DNA from 3 places in the Frankia sp. AgPm24 genome. Region 1 is predicted to be linked to each of the others. Evidence: riboswitches for the same ligand, from Rfam matches in the RefSeq annotation. Region 1 holds a riboswitch; each other region holds the start of a gene.
What was found. Region 1 has a riboswitch for cyclic di-AMP ahead of MXD61_RS02600 (transglycosylase family protein). Riboswitches for the same ligand answer to the same signal wherever they lie in the genome.

Region 1 (9,587 bases):
ATCTCGTCCAGCCGTTGCTCGCCCGGCTGGTCGGGCTCGCCGTCGTGCGACTCGACCTCGCCGGCCACGAACGCCGGGACCGGGCCGACTCCGACGGCGGCAGCGCCACCTCCGACCTGCGTTACCTCTCGCTCGGCCACGCCCAGCGGCTGCGCAGCCAGCTGTTGACCGGCTCCGCGCGGCCCGCGGCGGCGAGCCCGGCGGCCCCGGGCCCCTTCGGCCCTTCGGACGGGTCGGACGGGTCGGCGACGCTCGCCGAGGTGCCGCCGACCCGGCTGGCCGCGGCGATCGCGCTGTCCCCGGCGCCGTGGGTGGCGGTGTTCGGCGTCGCGGCCATCGCCGTCCCGTCCCTGCTGACCGGGACCCGCACCGGTGTGCTCGGCGCGATCCCGATCCTCGGCTGGCTGTGGCATCGCACCGTCCGGGTGTTCGCCGTCGGCTATCCGTACACGGTGTCCACCTCTGCGGACGGGCTACGCCTGGACAGCGGCCTGATCGAACGGGCCCATGCGACCGTGCCACCGGGGCGGGTCCAGGCACTGCGGATCACGGCGCCGCTGCTGTGGCGACCGTTCGGCTGGGTGACCCTGCGGATGAACGTCGCCGGCAGCGGCCCGACCGTCCTGCTGCCGGTGGCCCGCCACGACGAGGCGATGGCGCTCGTCGGCGCGCTGCTGCCCGGGGTGGACGTCGCCGCAGTGGCGCTCACCCGCGGACCGCGCCGGGCACTGCTGCTCGCGCCGGCGCACTGGTGGGTGCTCGCCTGCGGCGCCGACGACCGGATCTTCGTCGCCCGACACGGACTGCTCCGGCGCCACACCGACATCATCGCGCACGGCAAGGTGCAGAGCATCCGGCTGATCGCGAACCCGCTGGCCCGGCTCCTGCGGCTGGCCGACGTCCATTTCGACACCATCGACGGCCCCGTCCGGGTGCGCAGCGGCCACCGCGACCGCCAGGCGGCGACCGCACTGGTCTACGCCCAGGCGGAACTGTCCCGCCTGGGCCGACGACCCGATCACCCCGACCACTGAGCACTGAGCAGCGGCCCAGCCGGCCGCTGGGCCGCTGGGGCTCAGCCGAAGGTGGGGAACTCCGGGCCGAACACCGCGCCCCACAGGGCCACAGCCTCCCCGTGGTCACCGGCCTGTTCGGCGGCCAGCGCCTTCGCCGAGTAGAGCCGGGCGAAGCGGACGTTCTCCCCGAGCACGTCAAGATCCTCGGAGCGGACGTAGCTGGACAGATCGCCACCGACATCGGCCGGGTCGGCGACGCGCAGACCCACCTCGTCCATGTACCGGAAGACCTCGGCCAGGCCCTGGCGGGTGTTCAGACCACGACCACCGAGCACCTGCCCGGCGAGCGCCTCGAGATGGAACGAGCGCAGGTGGCTGCCGCACACCCGGTTCCAGGCCTTGAGCAGCCGCACCGCCGAGATCACCCGGGGGCCGAGATCCGCCGTCCAGCCCAGGTGTCGCTCGGGTCGGGTCGGCAACCAGCCGCCGACCCGGTCGGGCATGACGTAACCGGCCCGCGGATGGTCGAAGGCGGGCACGAGATGCACATCCGGCGGGGCGTCGTAGACGATGCGCAGGGCCTGGCCGCGGCTGCCGATGGTCTGGATGCGCTCGCCGCCGATCGCGTTGCGCACGCACAGGACGAGGTCGCGCGAGTCCCAGCGGAACCGCTTCCACGCGCTGTTGGCCGCGGAGAAGACCGCGAAGATGTCGACCTCGTCCAGCGGGCGGATCATCGTGTCGCGACCGGCGGAGCCGATCGTGGCCACGCCGACCAGCGGCAGCGCGCACCGCGGCGGGAAGATCGCCCGCAGTGCACGCTCGGCCTCGTCACGGCGGGCGGCGATCACCGCCTTCTCCTCGGCGCTGAGCCGAATCATGTCGTCGAGTTTGGCGAACGCACGTGCGGTCGTCCCGACCAGCAACGGCCCGGTCATCGCCCCCGAGGGCGGACCAGGCGGCATCGCATCGGGCTGCCCGGACGCACCGTCCTCGGACGGGAACAGCGCGTTGGGCTCGCCGGGCGTGGAGGCGGGTGACCGCCGCCAGTGCGACGGAATGACCAGATGGTCATAGGTGACCTCACCGGGCCGGGCTCCGGCCGGTGTTCCCCGAGGGGTGTCCACGCTCATGCTGCTGACCTCCCAGGCGCAGGTGGCGCCGAAACGTTCGGGCTCCCCTCCCCGGACGCGCGGCGAGCCTCCCACAGCCCGCCCCGGTCGCCCCGCCCTGCCCTCGGCCCGTCGGCCTTGGTCGCGACATCGCTTTACATGGTGCCCCAGGGCGTCACGGTCTGAACAGGGGGCTGTCGGCGTGGCGTGTTCCACCGCTCGTCCAGTGACGAGAAAACTACGAGAAGGTCGCGGCCAGATCCCGGTCAACAGGACATCATCGACGCAACAGACACACAACGATGTTCGTCCGTGTTAGGGCCCCTGGCCAGGGGCCCTCGGGACGCCCGCGGGACAGCCCCCGGTTGGCACCAATGGGCCCGACGACGTGGACCGCGCGGTAGTCCACTGGTGGCATGCGCGCAGGCCGGGGGTCGGTCTCAGCCGGCCGGGGGTCGATCTCAGCCGGCCGGCGGCCGTAGCCAGACCCGCCACCATCCGGCCACCAGAACGGGGGTCGGCACGAACGAGGTCGCCTGCCCGAGGCGCTTGCCGACGGCGTCACCGCGCCGGATCCGCGTCTCCACGAGCACACCGCGGTACTCCAGCCAGCCCGCGGCCGCCCGCACCGCCTCGGTGGCGTAGCCCTCCCTGCGGTAACCGAACGCGATCGACACCCCGACCACCGCCCGCCGGCCCTGGGTGTCGGCCACCAGCAGGCCGACCGCCGCGGGCTCCGATCGCCGCCGCAGCACCCAGGTCAGCACGGACCGACCGGCCCCGGCCCGGCGACGCAGCTCACGACGCAGTGACCCGGCCGGGTCACGCGGGTCCGACCGGTCGGCATACGGATCGGTGCCGACCAGACCCCCGTCCGGCGCCACCCCCGGCTGCCGGGGACCACCCGAACCGACCACGACCGAGGTGAACGACAACGCCGACGCCAGCTCCTCCGCGACATAGCCCGCGTTCCACACGGTCAGGGGCAGCGCCAGCAGCCGGGATGTGGTGAGTGTCGGCCCCTCACCCACGACGGGACGGCTCCCGCACGCCGAGCAGCCCCCGCTCCCGCAACCAGTCCTGGGTGCGGGCCATCCCCTCGACCAGCGGCACCCTCGGTGCCCAGCCGGTCAGCTCGCCTACCCGGCTGGACGAGAAGCCGCGCTCGCGGGTGAGCTCCCGGACACCGAGCGGCCCGACGTCCACCCGAGCCCGTGGATCGACCCCGGCGCCGAGCCGGGCACCGACCCCACGCACCAGCGCCCGCGGTCCACCCGCCCCGGTCCCGGCGCTGGACCCGGCCGTCGTCGTGGTCGTGCCGCGCCCCCGACGCCCCTCGGCGAGTGCGCGCAGCCGCTCCCAGCCGTCGAGCGCCCCGACGATGCCCGCGGGCACCGAGCGGGGCGCCGCCACGCCCAGCATGTCCGCGTAGTAACCGAAGAAGTCCGCGGCCGGCACCGACTCGCCCCCGGTGACCTGGAGCACCTCGCCGGCCACCACGGCTCGCGGGGCCGCGACGACCGCCGCGACCGCGTCGACGACATCGTCGACGTGCACCGGGCTGAGGATGCCGCGGCCACCATCGACCACCACGAACCGCCCGGCGCGCAGCAGCAGCACCGGCCACAGTGTCCAACGCCCCGCCCGGGCTCCGTAGGCGTCACCGACGCGCACGACGGTCGCGCCCAGCCCGTGCGCGGCCGCCGAGGCCACCGCCTGCTCCGCCGCGGCCAGCGCGTCCGCCCGGGCATCCCCGGTGAGCCCGACCGGCGCCGACTCGTCGAGCAGCCCGCCGGGCCCGGCCAGGCCCTCGGCCCACGCCTGCGGCGAACCGGGGGCGGACATGGTCTTCTCCGGTGTGGACGCTCGCTGGGTGGCGGCGATGTTGACCACGTCCACGCAGGAAAGATGAACGAACCGGTCGACGCCCGCGCGGCCGGCGGCGTCGAGCAGGTTCGCCGTGCCGGCAAGGGTCACCCGCCGGATCTCACCGGCGGCCACCCGCACCGGCGCGCCGGCCCGCCCCGGCCGGACCGGGGTCAGTTCCGCCACGCCACCCAGGCCGACGGCGGCCGCCTGGACGACGAGATCGGCACCGTCCAGCGCCCGCTCCCAGTCCCCCGGACGGGTGATGTCGGCCGTCGTGATGCCCGGTGCCCGGCGGATGTCCAGCGCCACCACCTCGGTGCCCGCCTGGCGCAGCGCGTGTGTGATCGCCCCACCGAGAAAACCGGCCGCGCCGGTGACCACCGCGCGAACCACGGCCCCTCCTCCTGCCCGGGGCACCCGCGCCGGGCCACCCCTGTGACGGCGTGCTGTCGCTGCCGCCGTCAGGGCGCCGGAAAGGTGGCCCGACTGCCCTCGGCGACGACGTTTCGACCCTACGGGATCGTCCGGCCACACCGTATCCAGGCCAGTGGCACCGGTCCGCCGACGTCGGGAGATCTCAGCGCGGGGGCGTGATGAAGTCCTGGGTCCAGTGGGCGCCGTAGGGCCCACCCCCGGCAGGACCGGCACCGATCCGCCGCAGCGAGCGGTTGAGGATGTTCGCCCGGTGTCCGGGGCTGGCCATCCAGGCTCGCACGACCGCGTCGGGTGTCGGCTGACCCGCGGCGATGTTCTCCGCGGCGATCAGGTTGGTGAGGATGACCACGGTGTTGAGGATGTTCGCGAGCGCCGTCGCGTGGGCGTTCGCCGACCCCACGGCGGCGGCCGAAGCCGCGGGCGCCCCGCTCGGCGTGGCGACACCCCCGGTGGACGCCAGCACGTCGGCCGCGCCCACCGCGGCGCCAGTAACAGAGGTAGTAGAGGTAGTAGAGGTGGCCTGGACGGCGGGGTCCGTCGCACGGGTGCCCAGCGCCCCGGATGCCCCGGACTCCCCGGACGCCCCGGGGCCGGGCGCCAGCGAACAGGCGGTCAGCCCCGCGGCCAGGGCCGCCGTGACGAGCGGGGGCAGCAGGCCCGCCCGGCGACGAGCGACCGGACGGCGCATCGAATCCTTCGCCTGGTCGGCCCCCGACCCAGGTCACCGGATCGATCGCAGCCCAGCCCAACGGTGGCGAACCACGTTTCGGCCCTGGCTACCTCCTCTCCTCTGTGTGCGGCGCGTCGGCTGTGTGCGGCGCGTCGACCACGGCCACCCCCGTCGACGGCACCTCAACGATCACCGGCTCGTCCACCGCCGAGTCGGTCCGCACAGCATCCGCCCGCGTCGCGGTCGCCACCACTGGATCTGTGCTCGCGGCTGGATCCGTGCTCGCCGCTGGATCCGTGCTCACGGCGCGGCGTCGGCCCGCGCGTCGGCGCAGCAGCTCACCGCCAAGCCCGGCCAGCACCGAGACCAGCACGACCACCCCGGCCATCGGGCCCGCCGCGTCCCGCAGCCCCGGAATGTCCGCCGCCAGATACCCGAGCACGATCAGGCCGCTGCCCCACACCAGCGCACCGGCGACGGCGGCGGCCAGGAACCGGTGCCACGGCATCGCCACCGCGCCGGCCAGCACGGGTGCGAAGGTCCGGGCCCAGGGCACGAACCGGGCCACGATCAGCGTCACGGCGCCGAACCGGCGATAGAAGTCGTCCGTCCGAGCCAGGGCTGTTCCGTGCCGCCGTTCCAGATAGGGCCGACCCAGCCGGGCCCCGGTGTAATAGCCCGCCACGGCACCGGCGCTGGCGGCGACCGCGACCCCGCCGGACAGGGCATAGATGGAGACATCGGCGCCGCCGTCGGCGGCGACCAGACCGGCGGCGAACAGAATGGTGTCGCCGGGCAGCCAGAAACCGACCAGCACACCACTCTCAATAAAGATCATCGCAAAGACGACGGCGTACAGGGTCGTCCCGGACAGGTGACCGACATCCACCCGTCCAGTGTGCCGCCAATCCACCGCGGACAGTCCGACGCGGAGCCCTTGGTCGCCGTGGTGGACCACACCCCGCGCTGTCCCAGGCCGTTCGGACGGCACCGCTTCGCCCGGACGGCGTGGCTTCGCCCGGACGCGCCATGTTCGGACGCGGCCGACCGGCGTCGGCGCAACTGTGCCGCGACGTCCACCGCATCCGGCCACCCGAACGACGCGCGTCGTCATACCCTTCGCCCACCAACAGTCGCGCGGGTGCGCTTGCGCCCGATCGGGCCGGCCCGTGCCGCCTTTTATGGCTGATCGGCGCCCCGACAGCTTCGACAAGGAGCCCCACCGATGCCCATCGCCACGCCAGAGATCTACGCCGAGATGCTCGACCGTGCGAAGTCCGAGGCCTTCGCCTACCCCGCGATCAACGTCTCGTCGTCGCAGACCCTGAACGCCGCCCTGCGCGGCTTCGCCGAAGCCGGCAGCGACGGCATCATCCAGGTGTCCACCGGCGGCGCCGAGTACCTGTCCGGTTCCACGGTGAAGAACATGGTGCTCGGCGCCGAGGCGCTGGCCGAGTTCGCCCACCATGTCGCGAAGGCCTACCCGGTCAACATCGCACTGCACACCGACCACTGCCCGGCGGACAAGCTGGACACCTACATCCGGCCGCTGATCGCGATCTCCCGCGAGCGGGTGGCGGCCGGTCGCGACCCGCTGTTCCAGTCGCACATGTGGGACGGCTCCGCGGTCGAGCTCGAGGAGAACCTCAAGCTCGCCGAGGAACTGCTCGCGGACGCGACCGCCGCCCGGATCGTCCTCGAGGTCGAGATCGGGGTGGTCGGCGGTGAGGAGGACGGTGTCGTCGGCGCGATCGACGAGAAGCTCTACACCACCCCCGGTGACATGTGGCGGACCGCCGAGGTTCTTGGCTCGGGTGACAAGGGTCGCTACCTGCTCGCCGCGACATTCGGCAACGTCCATGGCGTCTACAAGCCCGGCAACGTGAAGCTGCGCCCCACGATTCTTCGGGACGGCCAGGACCACGTCGCACAGAAGCTGGGCCTTGCGGCCGGCTCCAAGCCGTTCGACCTTGTCTTCCACGGTGGTAGCGGTTCGGACCTCAGCGAGATCCGGGAGACGCTGGACTACGGCGTCGTCAAGATGAACGTGGACACCGACACCCAGTACGCATTCACCCGCCCCATTGTGGACCACGCCTTCAAGAACTACGACGGTGTCCTCAAGGTGGACAGCGAGGTCGGCGTAAAGAAGGCCTACGACCCACGAACCTACGGAAAGCTCGCCGAAGCGGGCATGGCCGCCCGAGTCGCCCAGGCCTGTGAGGACCTGCGCTCCACCGGCCGTTCGCTCGGGAAGGCCTGACCCAGACAGGAAGGCCCGACGAACCAGCCGGGCTCCATCCATCCGGGGCGGGACGACCCCGGGCGGGAGAAACAGTCCCGCAGCGGAGTCACCGCCCAGAACCGCCGGTCCCCCAGTTGCCGCTCGCGACTGGGGGACCACTGCGTTGCGGCACCGTCCTCTCGGTCGCGGAACCGTCATCTCGGCACATCTCGGGCACCGCCACCGCGGTCCATCGCGGCCAGACGGTTCCGCCCAAAGCCTCCGGCCGTGCCGGATAGGCATGACGGCGCCATAGCCGACCCCTGGGGCGTGGACCACCCGCCCACCTACCAGCCGAACGCCACGACTTCTCTACGCAGCGTCAGATCCGTGGCGGTGGGGCCGCCCGGCCGCGGTCCCGGACAGGCGACATGGACCGGACATCCCCCCCGTCAGAGTCCGCAATCCGCCCCGAACCTGTCACCCATAGACACGATCACTTTACGTTGCGAGACCAAATCACAGCCATGTAACAAGCCGGTTGCAGACCATTGCGTATCTCACAGCTGCCCACGCATCGACCAGCATCGGCGTATTGCCACGTCGAACCCCATCAAGGCAGAATCTGCACACAAAGCCATCAGTCGGATACGGCCGCTCATCATGGCGCGTCGGCGACCAGGTGACGCGTTCGACATAAATCATTACGCTCCGCCCATCGTGCCCCATCGGCAAACAGCGTGAGCAGGCGCGCACAAAACGGCCATTCGAAGATGTCGCCAGGTTGATGAGCGGGCGCGCACGCGCGTTACCAGCCAATGCACCCCATCACCAAGCAGCCACGCCGAGTGTGCTGTTGGTCACGCACCCTATTCAATGCTTGGCGACTCGCCGGACGGCGTGGTTATGGTCATCGCCGTGCCGAACGACAACGTGCGGCATTCGTCGGGCGGCACGCCGAATCCTGCCCCCGACCGGCGATTTCTCCGTCACCATGTGGCAGGAACGGGGGAACCATCTCCGAGCATCGAAAGGATTCGATGCTCTAGGGGTGAAGTCATGCGTCGCCAGACCGACCGTGGTTTCGGTCTGTGCGCGTCCCAGGATGTCCCTGGCATGACCGGGCAGTTCCCAGCCCGAATCCGACAGCTCACCTCGCAGGCGTGGGGAAGGACTACACATACATGTCCGACGCACGTACCAGTGGCCGACAATGGAGCGCCGGCACCCGTATACGGGCGCGGGTTCTCATGGTTGCTCCAGTTCTCGCAGCGGCGGTCGGCGGTTCACTCGCCGTCGCCGGTCCAGCGCAGGCGGCGACCACATGGGAAGGACTGCGGCAGTGCGAGTCCGGCGGTAACTACACGACGAACACCGGCAACAGCTACTTCGGGGCGTACCAGTTCTCGGCCAGCACCTGGCGCAGCCTCGGCTACACCGGCCTGCCGCACCAGGCCGCACCCGCGGTCCAGGACGAGGCCGCGCTGCGTCTGGCCCAGCGTTCCGGCTTCGGGCAGTGGCCGGTCTGCGGCCGTGGCATGGGCACGGCGCAGCTCGCCGGCGGCTCCTCGTCCGGCGCGGCGGTGCAGGCGTCCCGCACCGCGCAGCGCGGCGCGCTGACCGTCGCCCCCGCGGCACTCTCGACGCCCTCGTACACCCGTACCCTCTCGACCGCGCTGGCCGGGCAGAACCGCGCCGACGTACGAGCCTGGCAGGCGCGGATGAGCCAGATCGGTTACCCGCTCGTCCCAGATGGTCATTTCGGCCCACGCTCCGCCGCTGCCGCCCGCGCGCTGCAGTCCGCCAGGGGTCTCGCCGCCGACGGTGTCGTCGGACCGGCGACATGGCACGCCACCTTCGGCTGAGCCACCCGCCGCACCGCACTGAGCCGGACGCCACCCACAACGCGTCCTTGGACCGGTTGCGACGCCGCCATCCGGCACCATCCGCATCTGGTCCGACCCGCCCGGGTCATGGGGACACAAGCCCCGGGCGGCGCCAGCCGTCCCACCCCGGCCGCACAGGCCGGGCAGCGTGACGCCACGACCCGACCGGTCCCCCCGCACAGCCCGGACGATCTCCGGCGCGCGGGAGTCAACGGGGCCGGTCGGGCGCACCACCCCCCACCGGGGCACCCCCAGCACCGAGGTACTACCCGGCCAACCCTTCGGGTACACGGGGGCGACCCCTGAGGTGCACCGGTGTTCCACGATCGGGCGGCCCGTCCGGGCCACGCCCTGTGCGTGGGTCGCCCGGTTGCC
Region 2 (9,587 bases), on a different contig from region 1:
GGTGAGCACGACGATCGGGATGCGTCGCAGGCGCTCGTCGGCCTTGACCTCGCGCAGGACGTCCCGTCCGTCGCGGCGGGGCAGGTTGAGGTCGAGCAGGATCAGGTCGGGCCGGGGGGCGCCGGCATACTCGCCCTCGCCCCGCAGGTAGGCGAGCGCCTCGACGCCGTCGCTGACGACGTTGAGGTGGTTGCGCAGTTTGTGGTCCGCGAACGCCTCACGGGTCATGAGGACGTCACCGGGGTCGTCCTCGACGAGCAGGACCTCGACAGGGATGAGCTGTTCACTCACGTTGTTCTCCGGACGGTCGGGCGGCCTTGGCGGCGCGGACGAGATCGACAGCGCCGGCAGACACAGGGCCGACGGATACAGCGGGAGATGCCGCCGCGGGAGCGGGAGCGGCGGCGGTGCGGCGCGGGAGGGAGAAGCGGAAGGTGGTACCGGGGCGGGCCTCGGTGTCGAGCCAGATCAGACCACCATGGAACTCGATGATCTTGCGGCAGAGGGCGAGACCGATACCGGTCCCGGCGAACACCTCCCGGCTGTGCAGACGCTGGAAGATGACGAAGATCTTCTCGGCGTACTCGGTCTCGATGCCGATGCCGTTGTCGGCACAGGAGAACTCGAAGGTGTCGGCGTGTTCGACCACACCGATGTGCACCCGCGGCGGATCCTCCCCGTGGAACTTCAGGGCGTTGCCGATCAGGTTGGTCAGCAGCTGGGTGAGCAGCATCGGGTCGCCGCGCACGATCGGCAGTTCGTCCGCGCTGACCTCGGCGTCGAGGCTTTCGATCGTCAGCGACAGGGTCGTGGTGGCACGGGTGAGCAGCTCCCCGAGGGGGATGTCGACGAAGCTCTCGGTGGTCCGTCCGACCCGGGAGAAGGCAAGCAGGTCGTTGATCAGCTGTTGCATCCGCTTGGCGCCGTCGACGGCGAAGGCGATGTACTGGACGCCGCGGTCGTCGAGCTTGTCGCCGTAGCGGCGTTCGAGCAGCTGGCAGAAGCTCGCGACCTTGCGCAGGGGCTCCTGCAGGTCGTGCGAGGCGACGTAGGCGAACTGCTCGAGGTCGCGGTTGGAGCGGCGCAGCACCTCGGCCTGCGCCTCGACCTCGCACCGGGCCGCCCGGGCGACACCGAGCTCACCGATGAGCTGCTGGCGCATCAGTTCGACGGCGGCCGCGAGCGTGACGATCTCCGGCGGACCGGTGGGTTCGACCACATGGTCGAGGCTGCCGGTGGCGACGGTGCGGGCGTCCCCACCGACCTGTTCGATCGGACGGGTGACCCAGACGCGCAGCGCCCAGTAGATCGCGGCGAACAGGGCCACCAGCGCCGCGGCACCGATCGACAGCGCCGTCACCAGGAAGTTCAGCGCGCTCCGGACATCCGAGCGGGCCTCGCTGGCGTGTTCGAGCAACACCGCGTTGAGCGCGTTGGCGCTGCCGCGGACCGCGTCGAACAGGACCTTGCCGGGGGCCAGCGGCACCTGACGGGCTGCCGAGACGCCCTGGGCGCGCACCGCGGCGATCGCCGGGTCGGCGTACGCGGTGTGCCAGGCGCGGATGCGCGCGTCCAACGCCGTGACACCGGCCAGCAGGTCGGGCCGGCCGGCCAGCACCCCACGCAGCTCGGCGAGATCACGGCGTTCCTCGGTCCGTCCGGCGTTGTAGGGAGAGAGGTAGTCCTCGGTGCCCTGCAGCAGGTAGCCGCGCAGGCCGGTCTCCTGGTCCACCACGCTGGCGACGAGCCGGTTGGACGCCAGCAACGCCGGCGCCATCACGTCGCTGCGGGTGTGGATGGCATCGGTGAGCCGCACCAGCGACGACGCGACCACACCCACCACGACCAGCAGCACCACCGCCGCGATCACATAGGTGACTCCCAGCCGCCGCCGCAGTCGCCACCTGCCCAGCCCGGACGAACCACCCCCGGTCGCACCATCCCCGGCCGGCGCGCCACCCGTCGGCGCGCCACCCGTCGGCGCGCCACCCGTCGGCGCGCCACCCGTCGGCGCGCTGGGTGCCGCGGCGGCGGGCATCAGTCGTCGCCCCGCATCAGCAGGAGCAGGGCGACGTCGTCGGTGAGCGGGCCGCCGTTGCGGGCCTCGATCCGGTCGATGAGACTGTCGAGCAGGTGGTCGGGGCCCTGAGGCGGCCACAGCTTCGCGAGCTCGGGGAGAACCCCCTCCCACCCCAGGGGTTCGCCACCGGGGCCGTCACGACCCTCCAGCAGGCCGTCGGTGGCCAGCAGCAGCGCCCAGCGCGGGCCGAGCTCGACCCGCACCTCCTGGGTCAGGTCCTCGTCGAGGATGCCGAGGGCGGGGCTGACGACATCACCGGGCAGGGCCGCGAGCCGCGGATACAGGATCGCCGGGGGCGGATGCCCGGCCAGGCGCATCCGGGCGTACTCACGATCCGCGGCGATGGAGAGCTCACAGACCGTCGCGAAAATCTCATCATGATCTCGTTCGCTGACCAGCACCCGCTGGAGATACCCCAACCGATCGGCCTCCCGCACACCGGCGAGCACAAGTGTTCGCCACGCGATACGCAGGCTCACCCCGAGGGCCGCCTCGTCCGGGCCGTGCCCGCAGACATCGCCGAGCAGGACGTGCAGGACACCGTCGGGCGTCGCCACCATGTCGTAGAAGTCCCCGCCGAGCAGCGACTGGCGCCGACCGGGGCGATAGCGGGTGTCGTGGCGCAGCCGCACGTCGTCGTAGAGGGGGCGCGGGAGCAGACCGCGTTCGAGCCGGGACCGCTCCGCGGCCTGCAACTCGGACTCACGCAGCGCCTGGGCGGCCGTGTCGGCCCTGGTCCGCTCGATCGCGTAACGCACCGCGCGGACCAGGTCGCGCCCGTCCACCTGGCCCTTGACCAGGTAGTCCTGCGCACCCGCGGCGACGGCCTGCTCGCCGCGGTACTCGTCGACCAGACCGGTGAGCACGACGACCGGCGCGCCGGACTCGACCTCGAGCAGCCGCCGCAACGCGGACAGGCCCTCGCTGTCGGGCAGGCCGAGATCCAACAGAATGCAGGCGGCGCCGGCGCTGCCGACCAGCGCCTCGGCGACGGTGCGCACCCGGGTGACGGAAACCGGGGCGGACACCTCCTCCAACAGCTCGGAGACGAGGAAGGCGTCCCCGTCATCATCCTCGACCAGCAGGATCGGCCAGATCACGTCCGCTGGCGTCGCGGGCGCCGGGGCGACGGCGCTCTCGGTTCCGGACACATCTCCTCGGCAGTGCACGACGTGCGGGCCATATCGGCCCAACCTGGACCCGAAGCATGGCATGTCGAGTGGCAGACGCGGGGAAGGGAACACCGAACGGGCTTGTCGTCGCGGTCATTACCCGACCAAGGTCAGTAACATTTCACCATACGGTCAGGGTCGCCACCCCCCGATCGACTATCCGCCACCCACCGATCGTGCCCGCTCACCGGCCGCGGCGGTGGCCCCGTCCGCGGGATCAGCCGTGGTGACGGTGAGGGTCTCGGCGGGCCACTCCGGGGCCGGTGCGGTCGGGCGGCCCAACAGGTACCAGCCCCAGAGACCCGCGGGCGCCGGAGCACGAACGGGGGCGCCGGCCACCTCACGGGCATCCATCACATCCAGCAGATGATCTATGGTGCCAAGCAGCCGGACGGTGGCGCTGCCGCCGAACGGGCCGCCGTGCCCGAGATGCGGATGCGGCCGGCTCGGGGCGTGGCGCATCGCGGCGGAGAACCGCTCCCGCAGGCGGGTGCGCTCGCTGTCGGACAGCGTCCGGTCGAGCTCATGCAGCAGCGCGTTCTCGGTCTGGGCATGCTCGGTGAGCAGGACCGCGAGGTCCCGGCGCAGGCTCGTGACGCTGGCCGCCGGGCGGTTGAGATCGCCCTGCACGTACTGCTCGATGCCGCGCATCACCGACGAGCTGCGCCGCGCCAACCGGCGCAGCTCCGTCACCCGCGCTCGCCCGCCGGGCACGTTGCGCGCGCACATCGGGTAGACGACGGCCTCCATCGCGCTCAGATGCGCGGAGATCGCCGCGACGGCGACGTCGTTGGCCCGCAGCACCTGCCGCGGGTCGCTGGGCGTGGCGTTCGCGCCCCCCGGATCGGCCGCGCCCCCCGGATCGACCTCGGGCGAGCCACCGGCCAGTTCGATCAGGTGGAAGGCATCCGCATGCGCCGAATCCACCAGGGTCGCCAACGCCTCAGCCATGATCACCTCGTCGAACGGACGAATGGAGTAACGGATCACTGTCAATACGTCGAACATACGCCCTGCTCACGATGACCGCATCCGGAAAATGTCTACACAAAGTAAGCGGGCATCGAAGAAAGCGTGTCGAACCCGGGGTGCATATGTGTACCCTGCGGAAGATTTCCACTACTGTGGCCGCCATGGCCGTCAGGAATGTCCCCCTGATCCAGAACCAGCCCACACCCGACCAGCCGATGCGAGAGCAGTCGCGGCTGGTCCGGGAGCAGGCCGTCTTCGCCGCCCGCTCACTCCTGACCGACGCCCGGCGGCGTTACCTCAACCATGCGCTGCCCCCGCTGGGCAGTCTGCTCGTGCGCCATCAGATCGCGGTGGCCGACACCGTCGAGTGGCCCTGGGCGCGCGTGTCCGGCTGGCCGCATCCGGCGCTGCTGCACGGGCGCAGCCTCAGCGACGGCGCGCACCCCTCGCTCACCCACGTCCGGATGGGCCTGCCGCTGCGCATCCACAGCGTCGACATCGTCGACTGGGCCATCATCGACGCCCGCGGCGAGATCACCGAAGGCGCGTGGACGCGCATGCTGCGCTCACCCGCCGAACCGCCACTCTGACGAGCGGGTAGCCGTCCGCGCGGGGAGTAGCCGTCCGCGCGGGCAGGAGGAGGAGCGGGCAGGAGGAGGAGGAGGAGAGGCGCCGCTGGCGGGTGGGGCTCAGTCGGCGAGGAAGTCGTCGAGATGGTCGATGTGGAGGGTCTCGTCCTCGACGACAAGGCCGCCGATGTCGGCGAAGCCCTCCGGGCCGGGCCCGGCCAGCACGATCGAGCCGATGCCGTGGCGGATCGTCAGCCGGCGCTCGAGCCGCGCGGCGAGCAGCATGGACGCCGACCCACACGCCTCGTCCTCGGCGACACCGTGGCGCTCCCCGAACGCACGCGCCCGCACGACGCCGGCCTGTTCGTCCAGCCAGGCCCAGACCTGCACGAGATCGTCCTGTTCGGGGCGTGGCAGTGTCAGCTGCTCGACCTCGGCGGGGCTGCCCACCTGGCGGTGCGTCCAGCCGGTGACACCGGTGAGCGCCGCCCGGGTCCACACCCGGCCCTGGTCCTGCCAGCTCACCGCGTCCCCACCGGCCAGGCGCAGGACCGCCGGATGCCCGCCCAGCAGCCGGGCGATCAGCCACGCGGCGCCGACAAGAGCGTCCCCCGCGGTCGGCACCTGCCGGTCAGGGGTGTGCACGGCGAGTTCCGCCTGCTCCAGGTCGTCGACGAAGACGGTAGCGGGCACACCGAGCCGCCGTGCGATCTGAGCCCGTTCCCGCTGGTCGGGCAGTAGTTTGGCGGCGTCGAGCACCACCGCGAGCAGGCTGCCCGCCGCGCCGGTCTCATCGGCGAACACCCGCAGCCTGCGTACCTCGATCTCGGTCACCCGTACCTCCGTGGCTGGCGCCGGGCCGCCCATGGGCCGCCACGGCAGTGTGCGCGTCACCTTCGCCATCACGCTCGCCATCCCACGGCGCACCCGCGCATCCACACGGAACGCCGAGGACGGATCCTCTTACCCGACCGGTACCCTGCCCGGCAGTCCCGGCCGCCTTGTCACGATGGCAACCGGTACGTCAGAACAGCCAACGGTACGCCGATGGCCTGGAAGGGGGCGACGAAGCGATGACACAAGGCGACGCCGCGGACAACAACGGTGTGGACATCTCCAGTACGGCGAACACCACCGGACAACCTCACTTCTCGACACCACACGGCGGCGGATCGGACGACTCCGACCGCTCCGACCGCTCCGACCCGGCCGGTGCGCTCGACCAGTCGGGGTCCCAGGGTGAGCATCCGGTGCTGGACGCGTTGGAGCACGCCTCGGCGAACGCCCACCGGCTGGCCGGCGCGCTCAGCCGACCGGCGGTCTCGCTGGTGCGGGTCGGCCGCAAGCGGCGCCAGGCCCGCGCGATCATCCGGCGGTCCACGCCGGACGGACGGGTGATGGCCTGCGGGGTCTACAGCCACGGCAAGCGGGTGACGATGGACGTCAACACCGCCGACGCGCTCCGGCTCGCACGCGACGAACGGGACGGGTTCGCCTGGCTGGGCCTGTTCGAACCGACCTACGAGCAGCTCGCCGAGGTCGCGCAGGAGTACGGACTGGACAAGCTCGCCGTCGAGGACGCCGTCACCGGCGGGCAGCGACCCAAGCTCGAGCAGTACGAGAACCACCTGTTCATGGTGCTCAAGACCACGACCTACGTCGCGCACACCGAGGTGACCGGCACCTCGGAGGTGGTCACCACCGGCGAGATCATGATCTTTCTGGGGGAGGACTTCGTCGTCACGGTGCGCCACGGGCGGCACGGTGAGATGTCGAAGCTGCGCCGCCAGCTTGAGGCCGCCCCGGAGATGCTGCGCCACGGCCCGACCGCCGTCCTGCACGCGATCTGCGACAGCATCGTCGATGACTACGTGGACACCGTCGAGAAGATCCAGGTGGATGTCGACCAGATCGAGGCCGGGGTGTTCCGCCGCGAACACACCCCGTCCACCGAGTCCGCCTACCAGATGAAGCGGGAGCTGCTCGAACTCAAGCACGCCGTCCAGCCGCTGGCCGGACCGCTGCGCAGCCTCATCCTGGACCGGCCACGAATGGTGGACGTCGCGATGCGCCGCTACTTCCGCGACGTCGCCGACCATCTCGAGCAGGTCAGCGAGCGGATCTCGCACTTTGACGAACTGCTCTCCTCGGTGCTCCAGGCCACACTTACCCAGCTGACCATCGCGCAGAACGAGGACATGCGGCGGATCAGCGCCTGGGTGGCGATCGCCGCCGTTCCGACCGCGCTCGCCGGAATCTACGGAATGAACTTCGAGCACATGCCCGAGCTGCGCCAGACCTGGGGTTATCCCGCGGTCCTGAGCGTGATGGTGGTCGCCTGTCTGCTGCTGTACCGGGCGTTCAAACGTAACGGCTGGCTTTAGCCGGCCCGAAAGTGACCTGCGTCATTGACGCCGGCCGGGAACCGGTGCCCCGCAGCGCATGCCCATACAAATAGCGCCCAAACCGCCAGTACGCCGCAAAACGCGCAGCCAGCCGGTGGTCCATGGTTCATTTTTACTATCAGTTGACAGTGCCGACGTATCCGTACGATGGGTTACATTCGGTCGTCGCCGTCGGCTACCGTAACCATCCGTGTCGGAGCGACCGGGCCTCGTCTCCGCGGCTCGGCACAGCCCCCGATCCCCCACCCCCCAGGGGAGCTCATGCCCTCGTCTGACCCCGCCCGGCGAGCGACCACCCCCATGCCCGACCGCGGTGATCTGATCGTCGAGCTGGTCGGCCGCCTGGAGGTCCTCGACGGCCTGTTGAGCCGGTTGGAGGAAGCCGAGCGTCAGGCCAAGGACGCCAGCGAGTTCCTCGCCCGCACGCGCGACTGGCAGGAGGAGACGGTCCGCACCATCCAGGAGGAGCGGGCCCGGATGCGTCAGCGCCAACGCGCCCTGGACGCGCTCGCCGACCGCGCCCGCGCCGCCGTCGCCTCCCTCGCCCACCAGCGTTCGTTGCCCGGCGAGGTCCAGCTGCTCGCCCTCGAACTCCAGATGCTCGACACCGCCGGCTTCCTCTCCCGCCGCGGCCGGACCCCCCGTTGACACCCCCTCGGATCTGCCTGATGGGCATGAACCACGGCCGGGGCGGCCCGCCGCGCGGCCCCGACTCCGCGGTTACCGGGTGCGACCGAGGCTGTGTCCACCTGTGGGTGTCCAATCGGGGCGACCCGGCTGCGGTCACCCGGTTCCACGACGTCACGGCATCGATCCGGGGGTTGGCGACCACCTCCCATCCAGGCGTTTTCGCGTGCTGGGACGGCCTGATCGGCTCGGCCGGGCGGCACTTGCGGTGACCCGGACACGGGCACTTCAGTGCACACTGCCTGTAGTTGGGAGGAGCTAGTGTTTACCCGCACCATCCGAGTGGACTAGTCTCACGCCGACGAAACGACAACACCGGGCCGAACGCCGAATCCTGCCCCCGGCCCCGGTGTCCCCTCCGAGTCGTCATCTGGGGCAGGAGCGGGGGACCCATCCTCCACACCGGCCAGCACCGAGCCACGGTGCCGGCCTAGGGGTGAAGTCCGCAGCGTGAAGGTCACGCCGCGGGCCGGGCAGCCCAGCCCGAACCCGACAGCTCACTTCGCAGGCGTACGGGAAGGAATACATCGTTGTCCGCACAAAGCGTGCAGCTCGACGAAGATTCACGCGTCGCGGGTCGCGGCCGTCACCGTGCCCCGTCCCCCACGCCGGTCACCCGTAGTCGGGGCCGGGCGCGTGCCTTCGCCGCGATGACCACCGGGACCGTCGCGGTCTCCGGAGTGGCCCTGGCTGGCTGTGCCACCGACGTCCACGCCGACCAGGCGCGCGACGAGTCGACGAACACCGCCCCGGTCACCCTCGCCGCGCAGATCGGCTCGCGAGCCGCCCTCGGCGGCAGCATCGCCGCCGCGGCGATCAGCTCCGACGGTTCCGTCGGCACCACCCTGACCACCACGACCGTCGACGCACCGCCCCTGGCGGGCAAGGTGCAGGTCGGCCTGCGGGTCACCAACCCGAACGTGACGGTCACCCCGAACGAGCCCGTGGACATCGGCTTCTCGCTGTTCAACGAGGCCACCCACGAGCCGCTGGCGAACCAGCTCGTCAAGGTGCAGGTCAAGCTGCCCACCGGCTGGGCGACCTTCAAGCACCTGTACACCAACGACCAGGGCTACACGTCGTACACGGCCCGGGTGCTCACCACGACGAACGTCACCGCGATCTTCGACGGGACGGACGCCCTCCAGTCGGCGCACTCGTCGAACGACGCCACCCTGCAGGTCGCGCAGCCCGCCCCGGCGGCGGCCTCGCGTGCCCGCGGCGCGATCATCGACAACGTCTCCGTCGACGTGGACGTCCCGCTCCCGGCGAACTCCATCGGTGAGAAGGCCGTCTACCTGGCCTCTCTGCAGGCCGGCAAGCCCTACGTCTACGGTGCCGACGGCCCGAGCTCGTTCGACTGCTCCGGGCTCGTCCAGTACGTCTACCGGCAGCTGGGCAAGACCCTGCCGCGCACGACGGACGCCCAGTTCGCCGCCACCACCCGGATCTCCATGTACAACAAGCAGCCCGGAGATCTGATCTTCCTGGGTACGCCCGGCAACATCTACCACGTCGGCATCTACGCCGGCAACGGCAAGATGTGGGTCGCCCCGCACACCGGCGACGTCGTGAAGCTCCAGTCGATCTACACCACGTCGTACTACGTGGGCCGGATCTGACGACACCTTCGCCACCGCTTCGTCCGAGCCGGGCCCAGCGGCCACCCTCCCGCACGTTCCGAGGGTAGCCAGCAGCCCTT
Region 3 (9,587 bases), on a different contig from region 1:
GATGAGCGCCGACGCATCTCCCGCCTCCGGCTCCGGGGCTGGAGCCGGAGGCGGCATCGAGGGCGGCCGTCCGGCACCGGCGCCGGGCACGGTCACGACGACGGTGCTGCCCCGGGTCGGCGTCGGGGTGGACGTCCACCCCTTCGAGGCGGGACGAGCATGCTGGGTCGCCTGCCTGCGCTGGCCCGGGGAGACCGGGCTCGCCGGGCACTCGGACGGTGACGTCGCGGCGCACGCGTCCTGCGACGCCCTGCTGACGGCATCCGGACTGGGTGATCTCGGCAAGGTGTTCGGCACCGATCGGCCGGAGTACGCCGGGGCGTCCGGCGCGGTGCTGCTGGGGGAGACCGCCCGGCTGCTGGCCGAGGCCGGCTGGGTGATCGGGAACGTGTCGGTGCAGGTCATCGGCAACCGGCCGCGGATGGCCGCGCGTCGGCTGGAGGCACAGGCGGCGATGGAGGCGGCGCTGGGCGCGTCGGTGAGCCTGTCGGCCACCACCACCGACGGTCTGGGGCTCACCGGGCGCGGTGAGGGTCTCGCCGCGATCGCCACCGCACTCGTCGTCCGCGCCTGATCCCTTCGTCCACCCACCCACCCGTCCACCCGCCCGCCCGTCCGTCAGCCTGGGTGGGCGGATGGGGTATGCCGATCTGGCATCGGACGGTAACGTGTGCAGAACGGAGTGAAAGGCTGAGTTGTCACTGGCCGCTCCCGAGGAGTCTCATGGCAGACCGACTTCCCGAGCCGGTCCGGGCGTTGGCCGACGCACGAACCTACGTCGTCCTGGCCACGGTTCAGGCCGACGGCTCGCCCCGGATGACTGTGCTCTGGGTAGATCGTGACGAGGATGACCTGCTGCTTTCCACCGCCCGTGGGCGCGCGAAGGAGCGCGACATCGCCCGCGACCCGCGGGTGAGCCTGATGTTCCTCGACCAGATCGATCCGTACAGCTATGTCGAGGTGCGCGGTACCGCGACGCTGGCGGAGGAGGGCGGCCGGGAGCTGATCGACCGGCTGTCGCTGAAGTACACCGGCGACATCTACCGCTGGGACGACCCGGAGGAGATCCGCGTGGTCATCCGGGTCGTGGCGGATCGAGTACTGACAGTCGGCTGACACCGTCCCGGCATGGCCTGACCGCCCAGCTGGCCGGCTCGCGCCGTACCCTTGACAGATGGGTCTCCACCTCTACGACACACGTACGCGGCGTGTGCGGCCGTTTGAGCCGCTACGCCCCGGCCACGTGGGCGTCTACGTGTGTGGGCCCACCGTGCAGTCGGCGCCGCATGTCGGGCACCTGCGCACGGCGCTGCCGTTCGATCTTCTGCGTCGCTGGCTGGAGCAGTCCGGTCAGGGCGTGACGCTCGTGCAGAACGTCACCGACATCGACGACAAGATCATCGTCAATGCCGGGCGGGACGGCACGTCCGTCTGGGAGCTCGCCACCCGGCAGACCCGCGCCTTCGACGAGGCGTACCGGACGGTGGGCATCGCGCCGCCGACCATCCAGCCGCGGGCGACCGGCCATCTGCCCGAGATGATCGCGCTCGTCGAGTCACTGGTGGACGCCGGCTACGCCTACCCGGGCGCGGGCTCGGTGTGGTTCCGGGTGGGGCGCTTCGCTGACTACGGGGCGCTGTCCCACCAGCGGCCGGAGTCGATGCTGCCCTCCGCCGAGGCGGAGCCGGGCAAGGCCGACCCGCGGGACTTCGCGCTGTGGAAGGCCGCCCGGCCGGGCGAGCCGTTCTGGTCCTCCCCCTGGGGGGACGGCCGCCCCGGCTGGCACCTGGAGTGCTCGGCGATGGCCGGCAAGTACCTCGGGTCGACGTTCGACATCCACGGTGGCGGGCTTGACCTGGTCTTCCCGCACCATGAGAACGAACGCGCCCAGACGCTGTGCGCCGCGGCGGGGGCCGGTCAGCCGGGCGAGATGGCCCGCTACTGGATGCATGTGGGTCTGCTCACCACCGGTGGCACCAAGATGTCGAAGTCGCTGGGCAACTCGGTGCTGGTCGCCGACGCGCTGGAGGTGGTGCGGCCGCAGGTGCTGCGTTACCACCTGCTGTCGGCGCACTACCGCTCGACGCTGGAGTACAGCCCGGAGGCGCTCGCCGAGTCGACGGCCGCCCATGACCGGGTGGAGACGTTCGTCCGCAACGCGCTGGACATCCTGGGTGGTCCGGGCGAGGCGGCGGCGTTGGCAGCCGATGACCGGCCGCGCTCCGCGACCGGCGGCGGGGGCTCGCACGGTGCTGGTGCGGCCGGGGCCTGGGCGGACTTCACGGCCGCCCTCGACGATGATCTGGCCGTCGGTCGGGCGCTGGCCGCCCTGTTCGGTGCGGTGGCCCAGGGCAACCAGGTGCTGTCGAAGGCACACAGCCGGGCACTGGCCACCTGGGTGCAGGTGACCCGCCGGATGCTCGCCGTGTTCGGTCTCGACCCGCACGATCAGTGGCCGACGGCCGGCGCCGAACTACGCCCGGCCCTTGACGGGGTCATGCAGATCGTGTTGGATCTGCGCTCGGCGGCCCGGGCTCGGCGGGACTACGCCGAGGCCGATTCGATCCGCGCTCGGCTTGCCGCCGCCGGTCTCATCGTCGAGGACACGCCGGAAGGTCAGCGCTGGCATCTCGCCTGACCGGCGGGGCGAACACGCTGGGCGCCGCCACGGGGGCGTCATCGGCCGGCATCAGCCCTGGGCGTCAGCGGCGTGTACTGCTGCCAGCGGACGTACTCGTGCCAGCGGACGTACTCGTGCCAGCGGACGTACTCGTGCCAGCGGACGTACTCGTGCCAGCACCTCTGCCACGCGGTGCCCAGCCGACCGGAGGTGGTCGGGTCGGGCACCGCGTGGCCAGGGCGGACGGGGCCTAACGGGCGCGCAGGGTGATGCGCGTCCAGGCGCCGAGGTAGACCCGGTCACCATCGCGTAGCGGAACCGTGTGGCCGGGTTCGATCGGGTCCGGCTCGTCGTTGAGTCGGGTGCCGTTGGTCGAACCGGGGTCGCGCACGGCGTAGCCGCCGTCGGGCAGCTGCTCGAACAGCGCGTGGCTGCGGGAGATACCTGGGTCCTCCGGCGCACCGGACAGGTCGATGTCCGGGTGGATGCCGCGGGACTCGCTGCGCCGACCGATCAGCATCTTCGCCCCGGCCAGGGCGAAGACCCGACGCGGGTAGAAGGTCGGGAACGGCACACGGTGGTCGTCACCGCTGTCGTAGTACTCCCGTTCGGCCTCGACGATCGCCTCCCAGACGCCCACGCTCGCGGCCGCACCGGGACGTTCGTCCTCCCAGCCGGCGGCGGCCCGGGGGTCCTCCGCGTCCCGGGGGTCACGCACGTCCCTCGGGTCACGTCGACCGGCTCCCCGGGGGTCGGACAGCTCGGGATCGCCGCCACGGGGATCGCCGCCACCCTGACGGGCGTAGCGCGGGTCGGTGGTGCGCCGCGGATCGCCGCCACGTGCCTGCTGGAAGCCGCGGTCGGCGCCGGCTCCCGGCTGCTCCGCGGCGAGCGGGTCGGCCGGGTAGCCGTAGCCGTCGTCGCGCCGGGCACGGCGGTGGGCGTCGGGGTCGAGTTCATCCCCGTAGCCGCGACCACCACGTGGATCGGCCCGTGGATCGGCCCGTGGATCGACGCCCCGACCGTACGGATCGGCCGGTTCGCCATAGCCGCCGCGCCCCGCCGGTTCGCCGTAGCCACGATCGTCGCGAGCCGGCGGCGGATAGCCACCGCCAGGCTCACCGCGGTCGTCGCCGCCGCGGCCGTAGCCGCCACGGTCGCCGTAGCCACCGGCCGCGCGTTCCTCGGGTGTCTCCCGGCCCGGCGGATAGCCACCGCGGCCATAGGGGTCGGCCGGGTCGGCGTAGCCGCCGCGATCGGCGCGCGGGTCGGCGCCGCGGCCGTACGGGTCGGCCGGCTCGGCGTAGCCACGGTCGGCCTGACCGGGGTAGCCACCGCGGTCGTAGCCGTCACGTCCGCCACGGCCGTCCGCGCCGGAACGGCCGTCCGCGCCGGAACGGTCGTCGGGGCTGGACCGGTCGTCCCGCTGCCGGGCGTACGGGTCACGGTCATAGCCGCCGGGCGCGTCGTAGGCGTCGGCCTGGTAGCCCCGGCCGCCGCGAGGCTGGTCGGTGTAGCCGTTCCGGTCGTAGCCGCCGCCATAGGGGTCGCCGCCGCGGGGCGGGTCCGCCACACCGGCCAGATCGGCTGGTGAACGTCGGATGCCCAGCGGGTCGTAGCCCCCGTCCCCCGCGGAGTCGGGACCGTCCGGCACCGCCGAGCCGCGCCGACGGCCCCCGCCCGGCTCGTCGACTCCGTAGGGAGACCGACCGCCGTCGTCCGGACGGTATTCGTACCTCTCCTGACCAGTCATGATCCCAATTCCGCACCGATCGCAGTAGTCGGGTAGTGAGACAGGCGCCCGCGCAAGCCCAGCGCCATCACCTGATCACCGGTTCACCCGGAGGGTCCTCGTCGACCGTGGGTCCAGGAACACCTCATCGATGACCACTCCATCGATGACCACTCCATCGATGATCATCTCATCGATCTTCTCAACGTTCTTCTTGCACCGAACCGTACCCGTTGTGTCTTCGTCGTTGTGAACCGCCTTCCGTAGGAGGTGGTGCGTGCCCCCGTTTGCCGGCGGCTCGGCCTCCCCGGGCGACCGGGGCAACCTCGGCCGTACGGGCCGAGGAACAGTGTCGCAGTGGTCGAACCGGGCGGTCGACCGGCCTCCGGTGCGGACCGGACCCCGCCGCGTTCGGCGCCCCCGCGACGGGGCGGCCATCAGTGATCCACCCGGGCGACGACCGCGGTGATGTTGTCGTGACCGCCGGCGTCGATGGCGAAGTCGATGAGGTGCCGGCCGACCTCGATCGCGGTGCTGTGCGCGGGCAGCTGATTGACCAGCGAGGCCATGACGTCGGGACGTGAGGCGTAGTTCCACAGCCCGTCCGAGCAGACCAGCACGGTGGCCGGCGTCTCGATCGGGAAGACCTCGGTGTGCGGTGCGACGTCCTCCACGTCACCGCCGAGCCAGCGGGTCAGGGTGTGCGCCCGCCGGTGCGTCTCGGCCTCGCTGGCTGGGATGAGACCGGCCCGGGCGGCCTCGGCGGCCCAGGTGTCGTCCGAGGTGAGCCGCTCACACCAACGCGGGCCGAGCAGGTAGACCCGGCTGTCCCCGACCCAGCCGACGGTGACCATCCCCGGCCCGTCGGGAGTCGGCGGGGTGACGATGGCCGCGGCGAACGTGCAGGACGGCGCCATCCGGCCCTCGGCCGCGCTGAGCTGAGCGATCGTGTCCTGAGCCGCGTGGACCGCGGTGTGCAGGACGGCTTCGGCGTCCTCGGGGGAGAAGCCGCCGACGACCGCCCGCGGGGCGGTGCGTGGCTCGTCGTAGGTCGGGTAGTCCGGCTCGAGGATGTCGAGCATGTCGTCGGCTCGGCCGCCCGAAGCCCTGGGCGGCAGCGAGTCGTGGTGGACCGGATGCCCCGGCCCGTGCGCGCGTACCGCGTCGGCCAGGACGGCCATCGCGGTGGCCGCCGCCGCCGCGGAGGCCTGACCGGAGCCGGGGGTCGTCGAGACCCCGTCGCAGACCACCGCGATCAGTGTGCCGTAGACCACGGCGAGGCCCATCGCGTCCTCGTTCGTGGAATGGCGCACGCCACGGTCGCAGACGCCGGCCAGTTCACCGAGGTCGACCTCGGCGTGGTCGGCATCGCCATGGGCCGGGTCGGGCCCCTCCAACGCGTGCCCGCAGACCTCGCAGTAGCGGTCGTCGGCGTAGACGGGCGCGGCGCAGACCGGGCAGCGGCGCAGGTCGTCCTCCGGGTCGAAGGCGCCGGCACCGGCGAACTGGTAGGCCACCGTCGGGGCGTCGTCGTGCGGGTTCAGGTCCACCGTCACGCCGCCGGGAGGTGACGCCCGAATACGGGCGGTGTGCGCAGAGCCATGTGCTGGTGCCTCCTGCCCCTGCTGGTCCGGTCGTCAGAACTCGCCACGGTGGCCCGCGGTACCGACGATGCCCGCGTGCTGCTCCGGCGATACGGCCATTGTCGGGGGCCGTTCGCACGCTGCGGGCTGGTCGGTCGGATCACGCCGGTCATCACGCAATCATGGGGACGTATCTTCCCAGGTTCACCGAGGTGCGTCGATGACCGAGACCGCTACCGGCAGGCCACTGTCCGGCGTGTTCTCCTTCGTCGGCGCGCGAGCTTGGATGAGCGTAAGGGTCTGATGTCGACGACCCCCGGCGGGGACCGCCGCATCAGGATAGGGCGCGATGTCGTCGAGAACGGCAATCTCCGGGTAGGTCGCTGGCCCGGATCCGGCCTGCCCCCCGGCTGGGGGTCCCCGGCAACGGCCCACAGCCGGTGTCGCCGGCCGGGCCCGGCGTCCGGTGAGGACGGCCCGGCGAGGTCGGGCCGGTCCGTGTCGCGGGATTCTCCGCCGGGCACCGGATACCGTGCGTCACGCCAGATACCGTGGGCACATGGTCGTCTCACGTCCGCGCGGGGCATCCGTGTCGGGATCACCCGTATCCGGATCACCCGAGACCGGATCGTCCGTCGCCGGATCGCCCAGGAGCGGATCGCACTCGTCCGCAAGCGGCTCACATTCGGGAATGTCCTCGTTCGGTGCGTTCACCCCGGGGTGGTGCTGAATGGCCGGCGGTGGGCGTCGCGGCGGCGGCGGGATCGCCCGTGGCGGGCAGGGTGGGCGGGCCGGTAAGGCCGGTTCGCACCGCAAGGGAGCGGCGGGTGGCAGCGGCGGGCAGGGCCGGCGGGCGTTGGAGGGGCGGGGCGCGACCCCGCCCGCGCACCTGCGGCCCGGCCACCCGGCCCAGCGCCGGGCCGCCTCGGCGGCGAAGGCGGCGACCGATCGTGATCGGCCCGCCCCACGCGACGGCGAGGGCCCGCGGGGCACGGGTGCGCGCGGGCGGCGCGGCGGTGAGGACGACGAACTCGTGGTCGGTCGCAACGCCGTCGTGGAGGCGCTGCGCGCCGGGGTTCCGGCCACGACGCTGTTCGTCGCCGCGGGCCTGGATTTCGACGAGCGTCTCGACGAGGCCCGCCGGCTGGCGACGCGCCGCGGCATCTCCGTCGTCGACTCCGCCCGGCCCGATCTTGACCGGTTGTGTGGCACCGCCCCGCATCAGGGGCTGGTGCTCGCGGTGCCGCCCTACCGCTATGCCCATCCCGATGACCTGCTCGATCGGGTCCGGCCCGGTGCGGGCGGATCGGCGCGTTCCGGCTCCACCGCGGCTGGCCTGGTGGTCGCGTTGGACGGGGTGACAGACCCGCGCAACCTCGGTGCGGTCGTGCGCTCGGCGGCGGCCTTCGGCGCGGACGGTGTCCTGCTGCCCGAGCGGCGCGCCGCCGGGATGACCGCGTCCGCCTGGAAGACGTCGGCCGGGGCCGCGGCGCGGCTGCCCGTCGCCCGAGCCACCAACCTGACCCGCACCCTGACCGCCTACGCCGAGGCGGGCCTGTTCCTGGTGGGGCTGGCCGCCGACGCCGCGCTGAGCCTGGACGAGCTCGCCATGGCCACCGATCCGCTGGTCCTGGTGGTCGGCTCCGAGGGCCGGGGCCTGTCCCGGCTGGTGGAGCAGCGCTGCGATGTGACGGTGCGGATCCCGATGGTCGGCGCGGTCGAGTCGCTGAACGCCGGTGTCGCGGCCGCGGTGGCCCTCGCGGAGATCGCCCGCCGCCGACGCGGCGCCTGAGCCCCGCACCGCGCACGGATCAGGCCCCGCCCCCGAGAGGAGGGGCGGGGCCTGATGTGCCGCGCGCTGGGTCGCGTCGCCTCGCGCCGGTCGGCTCACGATCTGTCGAGCACGATCCGATCGATCATGTGCGGATCAGAACCGGCCGAGAGCGGATGTCGGCGCGGTGTCGGGGCCTCAGATCCGGTGACCCCAGCAGGGCTTCGAGGCGTACCACGGGCTGGTGCCGGCCTGCGCGTAGAGCTTGCGGGCCATCTGCCACTGCTCGCCGACACTGGCGTGCTGCGGCAGGCCCCGGCCACCGAGACCGTGCCAGGTGCTGGGCAGGAACTGGAACAGGCCGCCCGCGCCGATGGAGTTGACCACGTGGGGATTGCCACCGGACTCGCAGGGAATGACGGCGCGCAGGAAATGATCCGCGTTCGGGGCGGCGCTGGCCGGCTGGGAGAGCGCCAGCCCACCGCCCACGGAGGCGGTAAGAGTGGCGGCGAGAACGGCGGCACGAGTGCCAAGCTTGATCCGGTTGAGGCCCCGACCGAGCGTACGAGCGTTGGACATAGATTGTCCTTCCCCACGCCTGCGAGGTGAGCTGTCGGGTTCGGGCTGGGAATGCCCGGCCACCAGTGGCGGCTTCACCCCAAGGACGTCTGCCTTCGACGCCCGGAAGTGGTTCCCCCGTTCCTGCCACAGGTTTGGTTCCTACCGGGCGGGGGCAGGATTCGGCGTGCCACCCGGCGTCTGCCGTCAGTCGACGACATGGCTACGAACATAGCTGGGCGTGACCGGGGTAAATCAAGGGTCCGTGAAGATGGCCACAATACCTTCCGGATTATCGCTTCGATCTTTTCCGCCGATTATCGCGCGGGCGCATGCGCTCGATTCTAGTCGGCTCTGCCGGGGCATTGGAACACCGATTTTGAATTTGTTCCGCCACGCTGGCGAAAGAATAACACGGTCTGCCCGGTGCCCGGTCTCCCTGCGTGCCGTGAACTGCTTTCCGTGACACCCTGGTGGCATTCGGGGTCGCCCGTTCGTGAAGGCGCTCGCGTGCCCGGAATAATTTCCGTATCGGGTGGGGCTTCATGAACTGTACGTTGTTTACGGGTACGTCCGCCATAGTGGGCGGTATCGCTTTTTTCGGACTTGGGCGTGCGGCCACGGCCGGTGTCCGTTCGGCCGACCGCCGGCCGGCCCGACCGGCCCGACGGTCACGTGTAGTGGTGGATCAGGGGGTGTAGGTCCAGGCCGAGCCGGTGCCGCGGTACTGCTCCACGGGGATCGGGGTGCTGCCGGGCCGCATCCGTTCGGTGTAGAGCCGGCCGACCAGATGGTCGATCTCGTGGCCGACCAGGCGGGCGAGGCCCTGCCGGTAGACGGTGATGCGCCGGCGTCCGGAGATGTCGGTGTGCTCCACGTGCAGCTCCAGGGGCCGGGGGACGAGCCCGCGGACGTCGAAGAAGCTCAGACAGCCCTCGTACTGCTCGTCGGTCTGCGGCGAGGACTCGATGACCCGCGGATTGAGCAGGGTGAGGATGTCCGCGTCGGCGGAGCGCACGATCGCGGCGGCCCGGTTGATGCCGATCTGTGGTGCGGCGATCCCCATGCCCTTACCGAAGGTGTGCAGGGCGGAGACCCGCTCCATCGCCGAGGACAGCTCGGCGACCACGCGCCGGGCGTCCTCGGCCTCGGCCGGCAGATCAAAGGAACGGGCCGGCTGCGCCAGCGCCGGATCATCGACCTGGACGATGCCCGCCGCCGCCATCTGTTCACTGGGCCGTGGACCGGTGGTCTCACGCTGCTCGCCGGTATCCGGATTCCGACCGTCGGAGACAGCCCGGAAGTTCCATTCCAGCCGATACC

Region 2: linked by a shared signal. The riboswitch ahead of MXD61_RS15130 (C40 family peptidase) and the one ahead of MXD61_RS02600 (transglycosylase family protein) in region 1 are both predicted to bind cyclic di-AMP.
Region 3: linked by a shared signal. The riboswitch ahead of MXD61_RS03955 (transglycosylase family protein) and the one ahead of MXD61_RS02600 (transglycosylase family protein) in region 1 are both predicted to bind cyclic di-AMP.

What each region holds. Positions count from the first base shown of each region.
Region 1 is NZ_JALKFW010000004.1:101,726-111,312, reverse strand. It holds gene MXD61_RS02635 (PH domain-containing protein) at 1-1,034, shown strand, start outside; gene MXD61_RS02630 (nucleotidyltransferase) at 1,076-2,149, opposite strand; gene MXD61_RS02625 (GNAT family N-acetyltransferase) at 2,590-3,159, opposite strand; gene MXD61_RS02620 (NAD(P)-dependent oxidoreductase) at 3,152-4,390, opposite strand; gene MXD61_RS02615 (CAP domain-containing protein) at 4,575-5,120, opposite strand; gene MXD61_RS02610 (DedA family protein) at 5,209-5,991, opposite strand; gene fbaA (class II fructose-bisphosphate aldolase) at 6,328-7,365, shown strand; cyclic di-AMP (ydaO/yuaA leader) riboswitch at 8,272-8,503, shown strand; gene MXD61_RS02600 (transglycosylase family protein) at 8,511-9,191, shown strand.
Region 2 is NZ_JALKFW010000191.1:388-9,974, reverse strand. It holds gene MXD61_RS15170 (response regulator) at 1-291, opposite strand, end outside; gene MXD61_RS15165 (CHASE3 domain-containing protein) at 284-2,038, opposite strand; gene MXD61_RS15160 (PP2C family protein-serine/threonine phosphatase) at 2,038-3,231, opposite strand; gene MXD61_RS15155 (hemerythrin domain-containing protein) at 3,409-4,260, opposite strand; gene MXD61_RS15150 (hypothetical protein) at 4,386-4,814, shown strand; gene MXD61_RS15145 (PhzF family phenazine biosynthesis protein) at 4,914-5,696, opposite strand; gene corA (magnesium/cobalt transporter CorA) at 5,867-7,177, shown strand; gene MXD61_RS15135 (hypothetical protein) at 7,460-7,846, shown strand; cyclic di-AMP (ydaO/yuaA leader) riboswitch at 8,240-8,410, shown strand; gene MXD61_RS15130 (C40 family peptidase) at 8,536-9,507, shown strand.
Region 3 is NZ_JALKFW010000005.1:172,412-181,998, reverse strand. It holds gene ispD (2-C-methyl-D-erythritol 4-phosphate cytidylyltransferase) at 1-5, shown strand, start outside; gene ispF (2-C-methyl-D-erythritol 2,4-cyclodiphosphate synthase) at 2-574, shown strand; gene MXD61_RS03990 (PPOX class F420-dependent oxidoreductase) at 724-1,116, shown strand; gene cysS (cysteine--tRNA ligase) at 1,175-2,638, shown strand; gene MXD61_RS03980 (hypothetical protein) at 2,677-2,847, opposite strand; gene MXD61_RS03975 (FHA domain-containing protein) at 2,871-4,373, opposite strand; gene MXD61_RS03970 (hypothetical protein) at 4,449-4,790, opposite strand; gene MXD61_RS03965 (PP2C family serine/threonine-protein phosphatase) at 4,790-5,908, opposite strand; gene rlmB (23S rRNA (guanosine(2251)-2'-O)-methyltransferase RlmB) at 6,666-7,727, shown strand; gene MXD61_RS03955 (transglycosylase family protein) at 7,905-8,285, opposite strand; cyclic di-AMP (ydaO/yuaA leader) riboswitch at 8,288-8,462, opposite strand; gene MXD61_RS03950 (peptide deformylase) at 8,953-9,587, opposite strand, start outside.